DNA from 2 places in the Rhizobium sp. CFBP 8752 genome. Region 2 is predicted to be linked to the other one. Evidence: riboswitches for the same ligand, from Rfam matches in the RefSeq annotation. Region 2 holds a riboswitch; the other holds the start of a gene.
The links. Region 2 has a riboswitch for cobalamin ahead of IFT59_RS22755 (DUF1636 family protein). Riboswitches for the same ligand answer to the same signal wherever they lie in the genome.

Region 1 (9,365 bases), on a different contig from region 2:
CCGCTTCATCGATCCCTCGATCGGCCTGAAATGAGCGTGACAACGCCAAGAACGCCCGCAACACTGCTGGACGGCGAAGCCCTCGCCGCTCGGCTGCGGCGCGAAATGGCAGCGCAGGTTGCCGATCTCCGCGCGCGCGGCATTGCGCCGAAGATGGTGACGGTGCTGGTGGGAGACGATCCGGCCAGCGCCACCTATATCGGCCGAAAGCATGCGGACTGTGTCGAGGTCGGTATCGAGGCCGTCGACCTGCGCCTGCCCTCGGATACGACCACCGAAGCCCTGCTCGAACGGATTGCCACTGTCAATGCCGATCCAGCCATCCACGGCCAGATGGTGCAACTGCCGCTGCCGCCTCAGATCGACGAGACACGCGTCATGACCGCCGTGTCGCCGGCCAAGGATATCGACGGCCTGCACCCGCAGAATCTCGGGCTGCTGCTGTCGGGTAAACCGGGCCTCCTGCCCTGCACCCCGGCCGCCATCCTCGCGCTTCTGCAGGACAATGCCGTTCCGCTTACGGGACGCCGGGTGGCCATCATCGGCCGCGGCCAGCTCGTCGGTCGCCCGCTTGCCATGCTTCTTTCGGCTCGGGGAATCGATGCGACGGTGACCCTGCTGCATAGCGGCTCTCGGGATATCGCCGAGGACGTCAGGCGCGCCGATATCGTCATCGCCGCCCTTGGCCAACCCGGTTTCGTCACCGCAGACATGGTCAAACCCGGTGCCGCCGTCGTCGGCGTCGGCATCAGCTACGGCGCAGAAGGTTCGATGGTCTCGGACGTGGCCGCCGATGTCGCTGAGGTCGCAGGTTGGGTAACGCCGCCGCAGGGTTCGGTCGGCGCGCTCACCCGTGCGATGCTGCTGCGCAACCTGCTACAGATCGCCGCCGCCTAGACCGGTTCACATCAGGAACTGGATATGCAGCCGGCCGTGATGCGGCGAGGTCGAAACATGGGCTTCAACGCCGAACACGTCGGCGATCGTCTTCTCGGTCAGAATATCGGTGGGCGGACCGAAGGCGACAAGGCGTCCTTCGGAAAGCACGGCGATCACATCGCAGAACCGGGCGGCGAGGTTGAGATCGTGGATCGCAACGACCGTCGTCAGCGGCAGCTCCGAGACGAGCCGCAGGATGTCGATCTGATGCTGGATGTCGAGATGGTTGGTCGGTTCGTCGAGGATCAGCACCGACGGCGACTGCGCCAGAGCCCTGGCAAGCTGCACGCGCTGACGCTCTCCCCCCGACAGCGTATGCCAGAACTGCTCGCGGCGATCGTCCAGCCCGACGCGAACCAGTGCCTCGGTCACGATCCGGTCGTCCTCTTGCGTCCAGGGAGACAGAGCCGACCGGTATGGTGTGCGTCCAAGCCGGACCACGTCGATGACGGTGACATTCGCCTCGGTTGCCGAATGCTGTTCGACGACTGAAACCCGCTTGGCAAGCTCGCGCCGCGCGAAACCGCTCATCGGCTTGCCGTCGAGCGTGACATTGCCGGCGGCGGGTGGCCGCAGACCGGCCAGCAGCCGGATCAGCGTCGACTTGCCGGAACCGTTGGGTCCGATCAGGCCGAGCGTCCGGCCCTTACCGACCGAAATCGTGACGCCATCGACGATCACCTTGCGCCCGGCAAGCCAGCGCACGGCGGTTGCGGTCAAGACCGGGGTAGAGATGGGATCGGTTGTCATGCGACCCTCCTTGCCCGGTAAAGAATGACGCAGAAGAAGGGAACGCCGACCAGCGCCGTCACCACCCCGATCGGCAGGATCTGCGGTGCGATGACGATGCGCGAGACGATATCGGCGAGCACCATGAACAACGCACCGATCAGCGCACAGGCAGGCAGAAGCCGGATATGGCCGGGACCGACGATAAACCGGGCCGCATGCGGAATGACGAGCCCGACAAAGCCGATCGCACCCACCATGCTGACGATCGTCGCTGTCATCAGCGCCGTGACGAGCAGCAGCACCACGCGGACCCGTCGGACCGCGATGCCGAGCGACCGCGCCGCATCCTCGCCGAAGGTAAACGCGTCGAGCGCCCGCGCATGCCAGATGCAGACGATGAGCCCGACGGTCACCACCGATGCGGCGAGCGTCACCTCCGGCCAGCGGACGCCGGCAAGGCTGCCGAGCAGCCAGAACATCACGCTGCGCGCCTGTTCGGCATTGGCAGACGTCGAGACGATGTAGGAGGTGAGCGCGTTGAACAATTGCGAGGCGGCAACGCCCGCAAGAATCGTCCGGTCCGCCGTCTGGCGTCCGCTCGACAGCATCACCACGAAGACAAAGGCGATCAGCGCGCCGGCAAAGGCCCCGGCGGAAAGCGAGATCGCGCCTGCACCAAAGCCGAGCAGCATGACACTGACCGCACCGGTTGATGCTCCCGCAGAAATGCCGAGCACATAGGGTTCGGCCAGCGAGTTCCGCAGCAGCGACTGCAGGATCGCCCCCGACAGCGCCAGTCCGGCGCCGCAAAACGCCGCGACCAGCGACCGTGACAGGCGATAATCCCAGATCACCGCTTCCTGGATGCGCGGCAGTGCCATGGCGGTCAGACCGAGCCGGTTCGTCACCGCCGCAATCGTCGTCTCCATGGGAATGGTCATCTCACCGATCGCCACACCGGCGACGATGGCGACGAGAAGCGCTGAGAGCACCAGGAACACGCCTGCGGCACCTAGCGCCCAACGTCCGATACGGGATCGCGTCACTTGGGGCGCCTGGGCAGGTCGGGCAAATTCGCCTCATCGACGATGGCGGAAAAAGGGAAAGATATCATCTCCCGCCGCACCCTAGTTCGCAAGGCCGAAGGACTGGATGCCCCGGGCGAGTGTCTCGATGCCCTCGATCGTGCGGATCGTCGGGTTCATCGACTGGGCGTCCATCATCACGAAACGCTTCTTTCTCACCGCATCCAGCTGGCTGACGACGGGATCAGTCTCGAGGAACTTGATCTTCACGGCAGGATCATCCGCGGCATAGCGGCGACGGTCCATGGTGGCGACGACGATGACGGAGGGGTTGGCCTCAGCAATCGTTTCCCAGCCGACCAGCGGCCATTCTTCTTCCGTCGTCACCACATTGCGGGCGCCGATCGTCTCAAGGATATAAGCCGGTGCGCTGTTCTTGCCGGCTATAAAGGCATCGCCCTTGGTTTCCTTGCTGGAATACCAGAAGACGATCGGCAGGTTCTTTAGCTCAACGCCCTTGATCGATGCGACGGCTGCGGCTTCGCGCTGTTTCAGGTCTGCGATGAGGGCGGCACCCTTGTCCTCGACATCGAAGATCTTCGAAAGCTCGGTAATCTCGCGGTAGATCAGGTCCATCTTGAACAGTTCGTTGCGAACGCCATCGCCGCCGTCGGCATTGGTCTTCGCGACGCAATCGGCGGGCGAGACGTAGGTGTTGATGCCGAGATCGGAAAACTGCTCACGCTTGCCGACGGATCCCATCGGCCCGACATGCCACTCGAACTCGGCAGCGACCAGATCCGGTTCGAGACTAACGACCGATTCAAAGCTTGGGTCGTTGTCGGCAAGCCGTTTGATCTTCGCATCCACCCCGGCATAGGGCGAAAGCACCGGCCCGACCCAGACCGCGGTGCCCGCCACCTTGTCGGCCAACCCGAGCGAATAAAGCACTTCGGTCATGCCCTGACCGATCGAGACGATCTTCTCGGGCGCCTTGTCGAACGTGACGGGGCGACCGCAATTCTCGATCGTCAGCGGGTAGCTGGTCGGTGCGGCAAAGGCGAATGTGGGAAGTGCCGCAACTAAGGCGGCGATAAGCCCTGATTTCATGTCCTGTCCTTCAATGATCGGAAAAAAGGGCAGGACGACCTGAAGCCGCATCGCGGCTCGACGTCAAAATGGCGCACGAGCGCATTGCTTGCGTCATAATCATCTCCCTGCCGGAACCCCTCGTCCGGTGTTGGTTGTCCATGCCACGGCAGGTCTCCTGACTTGCGGCTCGAACGCCTTCCATCGCCTTCCCGATCGGATGATCAGTGGTATCGATGGCTGGCTCGCCGCTTACAGTTGCGAGGGCAGTCGCGGAGTGGGCCCGAAAGCTTCACCGCATTCCCTTTTCATCTGCGATTGCAGAACCGTAGCGCCCCAACTGATAGGGAACACGCCGGTGCTTGTCCAGAGCGATCCCCGCGCGATCTCTGCCGTTGCCGAGTGTAATAGTATAACATACCAATCTACGCAACGGTCTATTTTGTATTGGTCACGACCTTCGTGAGTCGCTCAATTCAGGGATGCTGTACATTAAATTGCGATGACATCGCCCTCACCCTACTCCTGCCTCTTTGGCCTGACAGCGCTCTGGTCTATGACCTTGCGGACAGATAGCCTGCGGGGCGATTCGCCGTCCTTCTGGTATGGGACGACCGGAAGGAGCTGAAGGAGACGAAGATGACGGATATTAAGAGCGGCTTGACCGAATTGAAACCGCAGATAACCGTGATCGGTGTCGGAGGCGGTGGCGGTAACGCGATCAACAACATGATCACGGAAAATCTCCACGGCGTGGAATTCATCGCCGCCAATACGGATGCCCAGGTTCTGGCGACATCCAAGGCGTCGCGCCGCATCCAGCTGGGTGCGCAGGTGACCGAAGGTCTCGGTGCTGGCTCGCTGCCGGATATCGGCCGCGCGGCCGCCGAAGAATCGATCGACGAGATCATGGATCATCTCGCCGGCTCGCACATGTGTTTCGTCACCGCCGGCATGGGTGGTGGAACCGGAACCGGTGCCGCGCCAGCGATTGCACGCGCAGCGCGCTCTGCCGGAATCCTGACGGTTGCGGTCGTCACAAAACCCTTCTCGTTTGAAGGGCACCGCCGCATGAAGACGGCCAACGAGGGTATCGAAGCCCTGCGTGAAGCCGCCGATACGGTCATCGTCATTCCGAACCAGAACCTGTTTCGAATTGCCGACGCCAAGACCAGCTTCGCCGACGCCTTCATGATCGCGGACCGCGTGCTGTTTTCGGGCGTCAGCTGCATCACCGACCTGATCGTCAAGGAAGGCCTGATCAACCTCGACTTCGCCGACGTGAAATCGGTGATGAAGGGCATGGGTCGTGCGATGATGGGAACCGGCGAAGCATCCGGCGATGGCCGCGCGCTGATCGCTGCCGAAGCCGCAATCGCCAATCCGCTGCTCGACGACATCTCGATGAAGGGCGCCAAGGGCGTGCTGATCTCGATCTCAGGCGGTACCGACATGACACTGTTCGAAGTCGATGAAGCTGCGAGCCGCATCCGTGACGAAGTCGAAGCCGAGGCCGACATCGTCGTCGGCGCGATCTTCGACAAGAACCTCGACGGCAAGTTCCGCGTGTCGGTCGTCGCAACCGGCCTCAACGGCAACCAGCAGGGCTCTTCGTCCCCGACTGCGCAGTACTAAGACCAGACTCAGCCAATAAAAAAACGCTCCGTGGATATCCGCGGAGCGTTTTTTGTTTGTCGGACCCGAAGCCGGTCAGCTTCTCGGCTTGAGGTTCTCAGGATCATAGAGCGGCTTGTAACCGACCGCTGCGACTTCCACCGGGAAGGCCTCGTTGAAATAATCCACCGTCAGTTTCCGGCCGACCTGGCAATGCGACCAGGGCAGATAGGCGAGCGCGATGTTCCGGCCGATGGTCGGGCCGTAGGCGATCGAGGTCGTATAGGAACGCCGTCCAAGGTCGTCGATTAGAACCTCGCCCGTGTCCGGATCCATCACCGGCAGCGAGCCGACCGGATAGCGGGCGACACCGGACGCATCGACATTGTCGGTCATCACGAGCGTGCAGAGCATCGCCGGCTGATGGTCGCGGGCCTTGTATTCGAGATGTTTCGCCTTGCCGCAGAAATCCGCTTCCTTGACCTTCGGACGGGCAAGATCGGCCTCGATCAGGTTGTACTGGGTCAGGAGATCGCCGTTCTGCAGGCGCAGGCTCTTTTCCAGGCGGCGTGAGTTGGCATAGGTCTCGACGCCGAAGGCCATCACGCCGGTGGCGCGCAGCGCGTCCCAGACGGCAACGCCGTCTTCGTATTTCATATGCAGTTCCCAGCCCTGCTCGCCCACATAGGAGATGCGGAATGCCGTGACATGCTTGCCGGCGATCTCGATAGGCTTGATCGCGGCGAAGGCGAAGTTCTCGACATTAAGACCATCGGGGTCGGCCACGACCTTCTTCAGCGTCTCGCGCGCGTTCGGGCCCCAGATGCCGATGGTGATGTACTTTTCCGAGACATCGGTAATCGTGACGTCGAGCCCGCGATCCTGCGCGACACGCTTCATGTAGAGCAGGTCACGCGGCCCTGCATCCGCGCCGTTGACGAGACGGCCGCGATCAGCCAGGCGGAACACGGTGAAATCGGCCCGCACCATGCCCTCGTCGTCGAGGAAGTGGGTATAGATGCCCTTGCCGATATTGCCATCGCCGCCGATCTTGGCCGCACACAGCCATTCGAGCAGCTCGACATGATCGGGCCCCTCGATATCGACCATGTGGAAATGCGAGAGGTTGACGATGCCGCAATCCTCGCTCATCGCCAGATGCTCGGCGTTCGACACGCGCCAGAAGTGGCGGCTGTCCCACTCGTTTTCGCGCTTCGGCACCCGGTCGCCGTATTTCTCCAGAAGATGCTCGTTGGCGGCGTAACCGTGGGCACGCTCCCACCCCCCCAGCTCCATGAAGTAACCGCCGAGTTCCTTTTCGCGGTCGTGGAACGGCGAGCGCTTGGCGCCGCGACCGGTCGCATAGGGTTCGCGCGGGTGGACGGCCGGGAAATAGATCTTCTGGGCAGCCTCGAAGGTGCGGCCCTCGATGAACTCTTCCGTCAGCTGATGCGGATAGAAGCGCGCGTAATCAATCGAGTTGTGGTCGATCTCGGTGCGGCCGTCGGTCATCCAGTCGGCGATCAGCTTGCCATAGGCCGGGCCGTCCTTGACCCAGATGGCAACGCAGTACCAGAGCCCGCGCACCTTCTGGCTTTCGCCGCAGGAGGCACCGCCGCCGGCCGACACCTGCAAGAGGCCGTTGAACGAATGCCCTTCGTTATAGCCGAGCTCGCCAAGGATCGGCGTCAGCTCGATCGCCTTTTCGAGCGGCTCGATGATCTGTTCCATGTCGAGATCGCGCTGCGATGGCGACAGGCGCGCCTCGTGCTTTTCGAGAATGTCGCGCGGGTGACAGAGGCGCGGATGGGTGGTCTCGTAATAACCCCACTCGATCTGCCCGCCTTCGGTCGTCTTCGGATCGCCGGTGTCGCGCATATAGGCCGAATTGCCCTGGTCGCGCAAAAGCGGATAGCCGATTTCCTTGCCGGTGCCTTCGAACTCGTTATAGGGCCCGAAGAAGGTCAGCGGATGATCGACCGGCATGACCGGCAGATCCTCGCCCGCCATTTCCGCAATCAGGCGGCCCCATATGCCGGCACAGACGACGACATGGTCGGCCATGATCGTGCCGCGGTGGGTGACGACGCCCTTGATGCGGCCACCCTCGATGATCAGCGACTGTGCCGCCGTATTGCCGAACACACTGAGCTTTCCGGCCTTCTCGGCAGCGTCCACCAGCTTGCCGGCAACCGTCTGCGAACGCGGAATGACCAGACCTGCATCCGGATCGAACAGACCGCCCTGCACCTGATCCTCCTCGATCAGCGGGAACATCGCCTTGATTTCGGCCGGCGACACGTAATGTGCACGGGTGCCGAAGGCCTTGGCCGAGGTCAGCTTGCGCTTGATCTCTTCCATCCAGGCATCGTCGCCGGTGCGGGCGACTTCGAGACCGCCGATGCGGGCGTAGTGGCCCATCTTCTCGTAGAAATCGATCGAATATTGCGTGGTCCAGACCGACAGGTAGTCGTGGCTGGTCGTGTAGCAGAAATCGGAGGCATGGGCGGTCGAGCCGATATCGGTCGGGATGCCTGACTTGTCGATGCCGACGATATCGTCCCAGCCGCGCTCGACGAGGTGGTGCGCGATGGACGCACCGACGATGCCACCGAGCCCGATGATGACGACCTTAGCCTTTTGCGGAAATTCTGCCATTGCATGCCCCAACCGAGTGAAGCCGCGATACTAGAGGGACAGACGCGACAGGTCACCTCAGATTACGACATCAAAAACTGTTGCAGCGCCACGCACGCCCGAAGAGGTATATGAGGAACTTCTTGGCCCCTTCTCCTGTTTAGCACTCGATAAAATGGTAACAGGGGCAATCACATGAAATTCAGAGCATTGAAGGCGGTGACCGCTGTCGGTCTTGCCTGCCTGATGCTGGCGGGCTGCGTCAGTGAAGGCGGCACCTACACCGAGTACCGCAGTTCCGATCGATACGACCGGTTCAACCGTTACGACGGTCCGAACTACCGTTACCGGCATAACCGCGACCGCGATCGCCACCACGGCCGTCACGACGGACGCCGGCCCGACCGCGACAACGATCGCCCGCACCGTGACTGGAACCGCGGCGACCGCCCGGAGCGCCCCGGCTACATCCGCAACGACCGCGACGGCCGCAATGATCGAGGTGGTCGCGATGGCCGTGACCGTTCCAGCGGTCGTGGCGGACCGGACCGTTCAGACCGCGGCTCACGCGGCGATCGCGTCGTTGTCCCGCAGAACTAAAGTGATCCGTCATCGACGTGATCTCGTACCATGTATGGCATAAACCAACGGAGGAACTATCCATGAGCATATTCAGCAAGATCAAGGACGCCATCTTCGGCCATCCTGCCGCGGCTGCACCGGCTTCGCCAACAGGCGCCGAGCCGACACCGACGTCCATGGCAACGCCAGAACCTGCTGCGACCACAGCCCCGCCGGTCGGCGGAACAGCCCAGGCTGCGCCGAAGACTGCAGGCGCACCGCCAGTCGCAACTCCAGGCTCGACCTCTGCCACGATGCAGACCGTCGATATCGCACCGGTCCTCGACGCAGCCGTCAAGAAGAGCGGCCAGAAGCTCGACTGGAAGCATTCGATCGTCGACCTGATGAAGGCGCTCGGCATGGACGCGAGCCTTTCGGAGCGCAAGGAACTGGCCGAAGAACTCGGCTACACCGGCGACCAGAGCGATTCCGCCACGATGAACATGTGGCTGCACAAGGCGCTGCTGAAGAAGCTGTCCGAAAACGGCGGCAAGGTGCCTGCCGAACTTCTCGATTAATGGTTTCGGGCGCTCCACTGCGGGCGCCCGAACTTCTATCTGATGAAAACTGCTTGCGATTCCCGTCATCCGGACGGTTGAGACATGACGAAGGCCCGGCTGAGACCGGCTTCCGCGTCATGTCTCAGTAGGCGAGAGACGTACTCCAGAGAAAAATGTCCTGCTGGTCGGTATCCGTCAGTCGATCGGC
Region 2 (9,365 bases):
GGCTGTCGGCGCATTGCCGATGGCGACGACCGAGCCTTCCATCGCGTCCCACAGATCCAGTGCCGCTGCCGATCTCGTGTTGCCGATCGTTTTGGCGAGTTCAATCGTGCGGCTGTCGCGCAACGTGCAGACCACCTCGTTGTCGGCCGGTAGCCTTGCCCGGGTTATCCCCTGCGCCACCATGAACGCGTCGCAATAGATGGGCTTGCCGTCCAGCAGCGCATTGCGGGCTGCAGAAACGAAGTCGTCGGAGAAGCGGAAATGTTCGGCCGCCTCGACCAGGCCGCAGGCGTGGATCATGCGGACCGCGACATCCGCCTGCTCTTCCGAAAAAGCGGAAAGGTCGGCTTCCTCGCGGATGATCGCAAAGGACTTCAGATAGATCGCATCGCCTTCGTGGATATAGTCGTAACTGGTCATGGTCATCCTGGTATGGCCGCCTGGCAAAGCCGGTCCGGACCGATCCGGGCAAGGCAGGCAGCGGAATTTTCCCCCGATCGCCGTTCCGATCGAACGAGAGCGGCAAGGCGGCGAAGCGTGGCGTTGGTATCGGCAAACGCGATGGAAGCAAAGGGTTGGCCGCTCGCTTTCGCAGAGGCAACCAGCGAAACGTGATCCGGCATGCCGCACAGCGTCAGTGCCGTTGCTTGCGGATGGGCGCAGCCCTTAGGGCAGCCGCTCACATGCAGCTTGATCGAGCCGTCCAGCAGATCGGCGCATTCTGTGGCAGCGCGCGTGGCGATCTCGTGGGTGGCAATGGTGCCGGAACGGCAGGCCGGGCGTCCGGTACAGGCAGCGATATGACCGCGCGGATCGGCAGCCGACGTCACGAAACCGGTGTCTGCGGCAAATGCCGTCAATGTGCGGCACGCGGTCTCGCTGCCGAAAAACAGGAGCGAGTGATCGAGTGCCGGTTTGACGGTGCGGAGGTCCAGGCGGGTGGCCTCGTTGCAGAGGGCAATCAGGTTTCCGGCATGGGTTTGGCCGAAAGCCGGGCCGATGCCGGTCGCGAACGTGCCGTCCGAAAGGCCATGCAGCGTGAAGGGCGATACGGTTGCGGCAGTGAAATCGTTGACCGGCAAGTCTGAAGCGAGGTCGCGACCGCGGGCATCGCTTCCAAGCGAGGCGAGCTTTTCGAGCAGTGCGATTGTCGCTTCGACGGCCTGTGTTTCAGTCAAAACATTGAAAACGCGCCCGGAACCTTCGGTGCCGCCAAGCAGGATCTTCCAGCGGATTTCGCCATCTGCGTCCACCGCGACCAGCCGGATATCGGCGATCAACCCGGAAAGTGTCAGGCGACCCGCACCATCGACGATAACAGACATCTTTGGCGCAAGGCCTTTGATGTCACGGGCACGGTCTCTGATCGCGTCTGCCAGCGGGCGCGGATCTACAATCTCCGTGGCTTCGTCACCGGCAAGCGGCGGCACTTCGACGGCAAGGCCATCGCGCAGCGGCAGGTCCATGGCCCGCACCTCGGCCTCGAGACGCGGCGCGGAAGTTTCGCTGAGGCCACGAATCTGCAGGTTGCCGCGGGCTGAAATGTCGATCATGCCGTTGCCGTGGCGCATTGCCAGGCGGCAAAGATCGGCCAGTTGCTCCGGCGCAATTGAAGCGGTCAGCGGCACACGCGCAAGCAGGCCGTCGCCCGTCATCATCGGCGCAGACAGGGCAGGGCAGGCGCCGCGTCTCATGTCCGGTTCGGCTGGGTCGCGTGCGAGTGCTGTCATGCGACCAGCCTTTCGCAGTCGTCTGCCAGCATTTCCAACTCGGCATCCACCGCGTTGCGGCGCGGATGCCAGAGACCGCGATCGAGCGCCGCGCGGAACCGCAGGCCCATGTAGCGGGCGCCTTCGGGGTTCTGGGACAACAGGAAGTCGCGGACTTTTTCGTCACCCAGATAGGCGTCATAGGTCGCATCAATCAGCGATTGCGGAACGGCGTGGGTGGTCTCGGCAAAGCCGATCAGCCGGTCGACGGTTTCGACCAGTTCGGCTGCACCGCGGGGACCGTGGCGCATCTGGCCGGCGATGAAGCGTGGGTTGACGGCACGGGCGCGCACGACCCGGGTCACGGCCTCGGAGATGGAGCGGGCTTTCGGCTTCTGCGGATCGGTCGTATCGAGCGCGATCACATCCGCCTTGCCGCCAAGTGCCGCGACGGCCGCCGAAAAGCCGCCGATGAAGGCAACGTCGGCGGAACCATCGAGAAGATCGCGGCCGGGATCGTCGCCGGTATGGACAAGCAGGTCGGCGCTGCCGATTCGCTCGGCAAACCCGCTGGGAACGTGGACGCCGTCGCCATCAGCGCCGCCGAACGCGTGGCTGGTGGCTTCGAGATAGAGACGGCCGAGTTCCTCGCGTTCGCCCCAGCTGCCGTCGGCAAGCTTTTCCTCGATGCCGGAACCGTAGGTACCGGGGGCCGAGCCGAAGATGCGCGGGGGCACATGGCCGAGCGTCTGCGCATCCTCTGCCAGCGGATTGTCGCCCGGTGCTTCCTCGCGCGCGGCAATCGCCCGCATGGCGGCATCAAGAAGCGCGATCAGTGCCGGAAACATGTCGCGGAACAGGCCTGAAATTCGAAGGCTCACATCGATACGCGGGCGTCCGAGTGTGGCAGGCGCCAGAACCTCGATACCGGTGACGCGGCCGGTTGCGGCGTCCTGGACGGGTCTGGCACCCATCAGCGCCAGAACCTGCGCCACTTCCTCGCCGCCGCTTCGAAGCGAAGCGCTGCCCCAGAGATCGAAGACGAGGCTTTTCGGCCAGTCGCCATGGTCCTGCAGGTATCGGCGCAATATCTCGTCGGCGGCACGCTTGCCGAGTTCGAACGCGGTCGGGGTCGGCAGGGTGCGCGGATCGCTGGCGTAAAGATTGCGGCCAGTCGGCATCACGTCGCGGCGGCCCCGTGCCGGCGCGCCCGATGGTCCGGGGCGGATATGCCGGCCATCGAGAGCATCGAGCAGCGCCTGCATTTCGGTTCCGGCACTGGCGATCCGCAGCGGATCGTCATCACCGCCTGCGATTTCGCCGAACACGTGCTGGCCATCCTTGATGGCGAAGTCCTTGAGGTCGCAGAGAAACGCATCGATGCGGCTGAGCGCGGTGTCGGGGTCGTCATCACCGGTTATGCCGGCCTCGGATGCCAGTCCGCAGTCGCCCGCGGTCTCGACGATCAGTTTCGCCAGCCGGTCGCGGCGGCGCCTGTCCAGCCCGTCCGCTTGCGCGTATTCGTCGACCAGCAGCTCGAGTTTCGTCTGCTCGTCCGAAAGGCCTGCGCCTGTCAGAACCGGCGGCAGATGGCCGATGGTAACCGCGGAAATGCGCCGCTTGGCAACCGCCGCCTCGCCGGGATTGGAGACGATGAACGGATAGATGACCGGCAGGCCACCGGTCACGAGCTCCGGGAAGCAGTCTTTCGACAGTGCCACGGTCTTTCCCGGCAGCCATTCCAGCGTGCCATGGGCGCCGACATGAACGATCGCATGGGCACCTACGGCATCGCGCATCCACTGACCGAAGGCGTTGAGGGCGTGGCGCGGCGGCAGGTCCGGGCTGTGATAGTCAGTGCGCCGGTCGGCATCGCGGCCACGGTCCGGGGCAAGCGCCACCGTGACATTGCCGAACTGCGCGGCGCGGAAACGATAGGCGCCGTCTTCGAGATCCGCGTCCATCGCGGGTTCGCCCCAGGCGGCATCGATGCCAGCTGAAGGGCTGTAGGTTGCAAGCGGAAATTGCGCCGTTCTTGCGGCCAGAAGATCCAGAAGCGCGCGCGGGGTTTGCGGAATATCCGAAATCGAATAGCCGGCTGTCGATAGCGTGCGGAGGATCGTCAGAACGCTTTGCGGCACGTCGAGGCCGACGGCATAACCGGTGCGGCCCGGCGCACTCGGATAATCCGGCATCAGGATGACGAGCTTTCGCTCGGCCCTCGAAACGGTCTTCATGGCCAGAAAGGCGGCGATCCGGTCTGCAACGTGTTCGATACGGTCCGGTTCTGGCTGGTTGACGAGATCGGCCGTCTTGTCGCCTGCCTTGAACGAGATCGCGCCGGCAAGGATGCGGCCGTCCAGTTCCGGCAGCACGACATGCATGGCGAGATCGGAAGGGTTGAGGCCGCGGCGGCCTTCCACCCATCCGTCGCGCCGTGTCGTTGCGGTGACCAGCTGGAAGACGGGAACCCCTGAGCGGTCGAAGATCGTGTCGCCGTTGTCATCGGCAGCACTTGCGAAGGCCGTCGTGGTGAGAATGGCCGTCGGATCGAGCTCTGCGATCGCCTGTTCGACAAAGCCGATGGTTTCTGCATCCTTCAGGCCGCCGACGAACATCGGCATCGGTGCGAAGCCGCGGGCGGCAAGTGCTTCATACATCGCGTCGATCGGTGCTGCATCGTTGGCAAGCAAGGTGGAGCGGTAGAACAGGATCGGCAGCCGCTGCGCATGGGGCGGGAAGCCAGCCAGAAGCTCCTCGCCGGTCGAGATGCCGTGGCCGGGCTTGTAGAAGCCCCGCTTCGGCATCGGCGTCGGGGTCGGCAAGCTTTGCGTATCGCCGTTTGCCAGCGCATCCAGCCGACGCGCCAGACGCTGCATATTGTCCGGCCCGCCTTCGCGGAAGAAGGCAAGAACGTCCGTCAGCGTCGCATCGGGCACTGTCGAGGCAGCCGCCAGGCGGTCGTCGCTGATGCTGCATTCCCCTGGCAGCATCGCGAGCGGGATCTTCTTGCGCTTCGCCAGGCGCGACAGCTGATCGGCGCCATAGGCCCAGCGATCGTAGCCGCCGAGAATGCGCACGAGGATGAAGCGCGCGTGGGAAGCGGTCTTTTCCAACCAGAGATCGACGGACATCGGATGGCGCAGGTCGGAGATATTGGTAAGGCAGAGGCTCGCCTTGCCATCGCTCCAGCCCGCTGCAATGCCGTTGAGGTCACTGCCGGAAAAAGACAGCACCACCACATCTGCCGGCGACTGGTTGAGGTCGACCGGCTCGATCAGGTCGTCGAGCGACGACGAAGTGGTGGCGAGAATATGCATCCTTTTCCTTCTAAAACCCTCTTACGCCGCCAGCATCTTTTCGATCGCCGCCCGGTCCATGCCCTTTTCGCCGATCACGACGAGGCGGCTCTGGCGGGTCTCGCCGGCACCCCAGGCGCGGTCGAAATAATGGTTCACGCGCGAACCGACCGCCTGCACCTGAAGGCGCATCGGCTTGTTCGCGACGTCGACAAAACCCTTGATGCGCAACACGTTTTCCGCTTCTGCCGTGGCGGAAATGCGGGCAGCAAGCTCGTCGGCATCGGCAACGGCTGGGATATCGATGACGAAACTGTCGAAATCGTCGTGATCGTGATCAAGCTCGTCGTCGTGATGGGTCTTGCGGTTTTCGATATCGTCCTCGACGGCAAGACCGAGACCGATCAGCACGCTCGGATCGACGGCGCCGTTTGCGGCCGGCACGATCTTGACCGCGCTCGGCAGATGCGCCTGGACGCGGCCCTTGGCGGCGGCAAGCGACGCCTGGTCGAGAAGGTCGGTCTTGGTCAGCACGATCATGTCGGCGCAGGCGATCTGGTCCTCGAACACTTCCTCGACCGGGTCGTCGTGGTCGATCGAGCTATCCTGGCTGCGCTGCGCTTCCAGCGCTTCGTGATCGTCGGCCACGCGACCTTGCGCAAGCGCCAGACCGTCCACCACGGCAATGACGGCATCTACCGTCACGCGGGCCTTCACATCCGGCCACTGGAACGCCTGGACGAGCGGCTTCGGCAGGGCAAGGCCGGAGGTTTCGATGAGGATATGATCGACGCGCGGTTCACGGGCCAGGATCTGGTCGATCGCCGGGACGAAGTCGTCGGCGACGGTGCAGCAGATGCATCCGTTGGCAAGCTCGATAATGTTGTCGTCAGGGCAGCTCTCGATGCCGCAGCCCTTCAGCACGTCGCCATCGATGCCGACATCGCCGAACTCGTTGACGATGATCGCGAGGCGCTTGCCCTTGAGGTTTTCGATCAGGTGACGGATCAGCGTGGTCTTGCCGGCACCGAGAAACCCGGTGATCACGGTGCAGGGAACGCGGTCGAATGAAACGCTCATGAAGGCAGGTCCTCGTGGTGCTGGAATGGGGGAATGCGGGCCGTCATGCCCTTGCCGCGAAGGCACATGGGGCGGCCGCGAAGGGGAAGTAAACCGCGCTCGTCGTCAGCCAGCATCATCGCGCCGACCAAGATGTCCTCGACCGTGTCGAGCGACAGATGACCAAAGACATAGGACCAGCCGGAGCGATGGTTGAAGGCAGCACTTGGGCCTTTTTCGCAGTTGGCAAGGCAGGTGACGGGTTTGACGGAAAGCGGCTTGCCGGCGGCAGCCTCGCGAAGGGCGTCCATCAGGACGATGCCCGGGCGCGCTTCGCTGTCGGATGCCTCGCGACAATTGGTGCAGACGAAAATCGTCACATCCGGCTCGCCGGCAAGGCCGTCTGCGGACGCATCGCGCTCGTCTTTTCGTTCGTCAATCACCATCGTGTCGCACTACCGCCCAAGCCAATAACATCGGGGTGCACGACAGGAAGGCAAGCCAATCCTGCAGAGTGAAAGAAGCTTTACCGGAGCACCCCGCCCGGAAAGGCGCGTTTTCGAACGGCAGGTCTCCTGGCTCGCGGGTCGTCACCATCCGCCTGCCTTCCCGGATTTCTCCAGTGGCCATAGTGGCAGGATGGCTCGCCGCTTACAGTTGCGGGGGCAGCCGCGGCATTGAACCATGGGATCTTAAAGATGATCCCGGGTTCGCACCGCATTCTCTCTTAGCCCCTACCGTTGCCGGCAAGGGACCGTATCGCAGTCACCTAAGCCTTGTCGCAGGGCAGTGTCAATGTCGCAAAGGCGATTGCCCGTGTGGGGAAACCGTCTATAGTGATCACGTCTTTGGTGCCCGAGAGGGCTCATCGAAGGGAATGCGGTGCGACGACATCTTGGCGTCAAACCCGCGGCTGCCCCCGCAACTGTAAGCGGAAAGTCTCTGCTCAACATGCCACTGGAGACATCCGGGAAGGCGGGTCAGAGGCGTTCGATCCGCGAGCCAGGAGACCTGCCGGAGACGATAGGCACAGTGAAAGTCCTCGGGTGGAGGGCAGAAAGACGACGTCCATGGTTACGAACTCTGCTGCCGGTGCAGCCAGCGTTTCCGCATCGAAAATCATCCCTCTTGGCATGACGGCCATACTCGGCCTGTTCATCGTCGGCTTTGTCGGCTTCTCGCACATCGAGGCCGTGCACAATGCGGCCCACGATACGCGCCACTCGCTGGCCTTTCCCTGCCACTAAGAGGAATTTTCCCAATGTCGCTGTTTCGTAACATCGTCCTCACGGCGGTGATCGCAGGGCTTTTGTCCGGGCTCCTGATGACCGTGATGCAAAGCTTTTCCGTCGTGCCGCTTATCCTTGCGGCAGAGACGTATGAACACGCCGGCGGCAACGGCGAAGGGCATAGCCATGCTGCTGCTCCTGATACTGCCGGGCATGATTATGCCGAAGAGGCATGGTCGCCTGCCGACGGGATCGAGCGCTTTACCTACACGGCTGCGGCCAATGCGCTTTCTGCAATCGGTTTTGCGCTGGTTGCCATCGCAATCGCCGAAGCACTCGGCGGGTTCGGCGGATGGCGCGGCGGGTTGATGTTCGGCATTGCCGGCTTCCTCACCGTCAGCCTTGCACCCGGCCTCGGCCTGCCGCCGGAACTTCCCGGCATGCCCGTCGCCGAACTCGGACCGAGGCAGATTTGGTGGATCGCGACGGCAGTCTGCACCGCCCTGGCCCTCGGGCTGCTTGCCTATACCCGTTCCGCCCTTCTTGCGGCTCTGGCGGTCGTCCTGCTGGTTGCTCCGCACATCATCGGCGCACCGCTACCCCCGACCCATGACACCGCGGTGCCGATCGAACTGCATGCGCGGTTCGTCAATGCCGTCTACGCGACGAACCTCGTCTTCTGGGCCATTCTCGGAGCGCTTTCCGGCGTCATTCGCGAGCGTTTCCGTGCCGGTGAGGCGATTTCGACCACGTCCAAGGAGCTTGCAGTCCGTTGAAGGAAATCGATCAGACCACCGAGCAGCGCCACCGCGCGAAGATGGAAAACCGCAAGGCGGTTCAGGATGCGGAAGTCGCGGAGAAGACCGTCGAGAAGGGTCTTCTTATGGTTCATACCGGCTCCGGCAAGGGCAAGTCGACGGCGGCCTTCGGGCTGGCGCTGCGCACGCTTGGCCACAACCGACGCGTCGGGATCGTGCAGTTCATCAAGGGCGCATGGTCGACCGGCGAGCAGCCGGCGCTTGCGGTATTCGGCGACCGGATCGCCTGGCACACGATGGGCGAGGGCTTTACCTGGGAAACCCAGGATCTCAAGCGTGACATCGCCGCTGCCGAGAAGGCCTGGGGCATGGCACTCGAACTGATGGCGGACGAAACGATCGGCCTCGTCATTCTCGACGAACTCAATATCGCGCTGCGTTACGATTATCTCGATCTCGAAACGGTCGTTGCCCAGTTACAGGCGCGCCGGGCGGATCTGCACGTGGTCGTCACCGGCCGTAATGCAAAACCGGCTCTGATCGAGGCGGCGGATCTGGTGACCGAGATGACGCTCGTCAAACATCACTTCAAGGCCGGCGTCAAAGCCCAGGCCGGCATCGAGTTCTGAACCGTGGTGGCTCGTGCACTCATGTTTCAGGGGACGGGCTCGGATGTGGGCAAGTCGCTGGTCGTTGCCGGGCTTGCCCGCGTCTTCACGCTGCGGGGCTTGAGTGTCCTGCCCTTCAAGCCGCAGAACATGTCCAACAATGCAGCGGTCACCGCCGATGGCGGCGAGATCGGCCGGGCGCAGGCGTTGCAGGCAAGGGCTGCCGGCGTGCCGCTCAGCGTCCATATGAACCCGGTTCTCTTGAAGCCCCAGAGCGAAGTCGGCGCCCAGGTGGTGGTGCAGGGAAGGGTCGAGGGCAATGCCAAGGCGGCCGAATACCAGCTTTTGAAGCCGAGGCTGCTTTCGCGGGTGCTTGAGAGCTTCGAGATCCTGAAAGCCAGGGCGGACCTGGTTCTGGTCGAAGGGGCTGGCAGCGCGTCCGAAATCAACCTTCGCCAGAACGACATTGCCAATATGGGTTTTGCCTGCGCTGCCGATGTGCCGGTGGTTCTGATCGGCGATATCGATCGGGGCGGCGTGATTGCCAGCCTCGCCGGCACGAAACTCGTCATCGATGACGACGACGCGGCCATGATCCACGGCTTTATCGTCAACCGCTTTCGCGGCGATCCGGCATTGTTTGCCGAGGGCATGCGGATAATCGGTGCGTTTACCGGCTGGCAATCGATCGGCCTCTTGCCGC

Region 1: linked by a shared signal. The riboswitch ahead of IFT59_RS03770 (ABC transporter substrate-binding protein) and the one ahead of IFT59_RS22755 (DUF1636 family protein) in region 2 are both predicted to bind cobalamin.

Annotation. Positions count from the first base shown of each region.
Region 1 covers NZ_JACYUZ010000001.1:788,303-797,667, reverse strand. The annotation lists gene IFT59_RS03790 (hypothetical protein) at 1-34, shown strand, start outside; gene IFT59_RS03785 (tetrahydrofolate dehydrogenase/cyclohydrolase catalytic domain-containing protein) at 37-897, shown strand; gene IFT59_RS03780 (ABC transporter ATP-binding protein) at 904-1,689, opposite strand; gene IFT59_RS03775 (iron chelate uptake ABC transporter family permease subunit) at 1,686-2,717, opposite strand; gene IFT59_RS03770 (ABC transporter substrate-binding protein) at 2,799-3,806, opposite strand; cobalamin riboswitch at 3,937-4,131, opposite strand; gene ftsZ (cell division protein FtsZ) at 4,425-5,420, shown strand; gene IFT59_RS03760 (GcvT family protein) at 5,496-8,057, opposite strand; gene IFT59_RS03755 (hypothetical protein) at 8,232-8,636, shown strand; gene IFT59_RS03750 (DUF3597 domain-containing protein) at 8,699-9,175, shown strand; gene IFT59_RS03745 (hypothetical protein) at 9,300-9,365, opposite strand, start outside.
Region 2 covers NZ_JACYUZ010000006.1:143,987-153,351, forward strand. The annotation lists gene IFT59_RS22735 (precorrin-8X methylmutase) at 1-420, opposite strand, end outside; gene cobG (precorrin-3B synthase) at 423-1,730, opposite strand; gene cobN (cobaltochelatase subunit CobN) at 1,727-5,029, opposite strand; gene cobW (cobalamin biosynthesis protein CobW) at 5,051-6,088, opposite strand; gene IFT59_RS22755 (DUF1636 family protein) at 6,085-6,510, opposite strand; cobalamin riboswitch at 6,616-6,842, opposite strand; cobalamin riboswitch at 6,900-7,100, shown strand; gene IFT59_RS22760 (CbtB domain-containing protein) at 7,138-7,314, shown strand; gene IFT59_RS22765 (CbtA family protein) at 7,329-8,072, shown strand; gene cobO (cob(I)yrinic acid a,c-diamide adenosyltransferase) at 8,069-8,683, shown strand; gene IFT59_RS22775 (cobyric acid synthase) at 8,687-9,365, shown strand, end outside.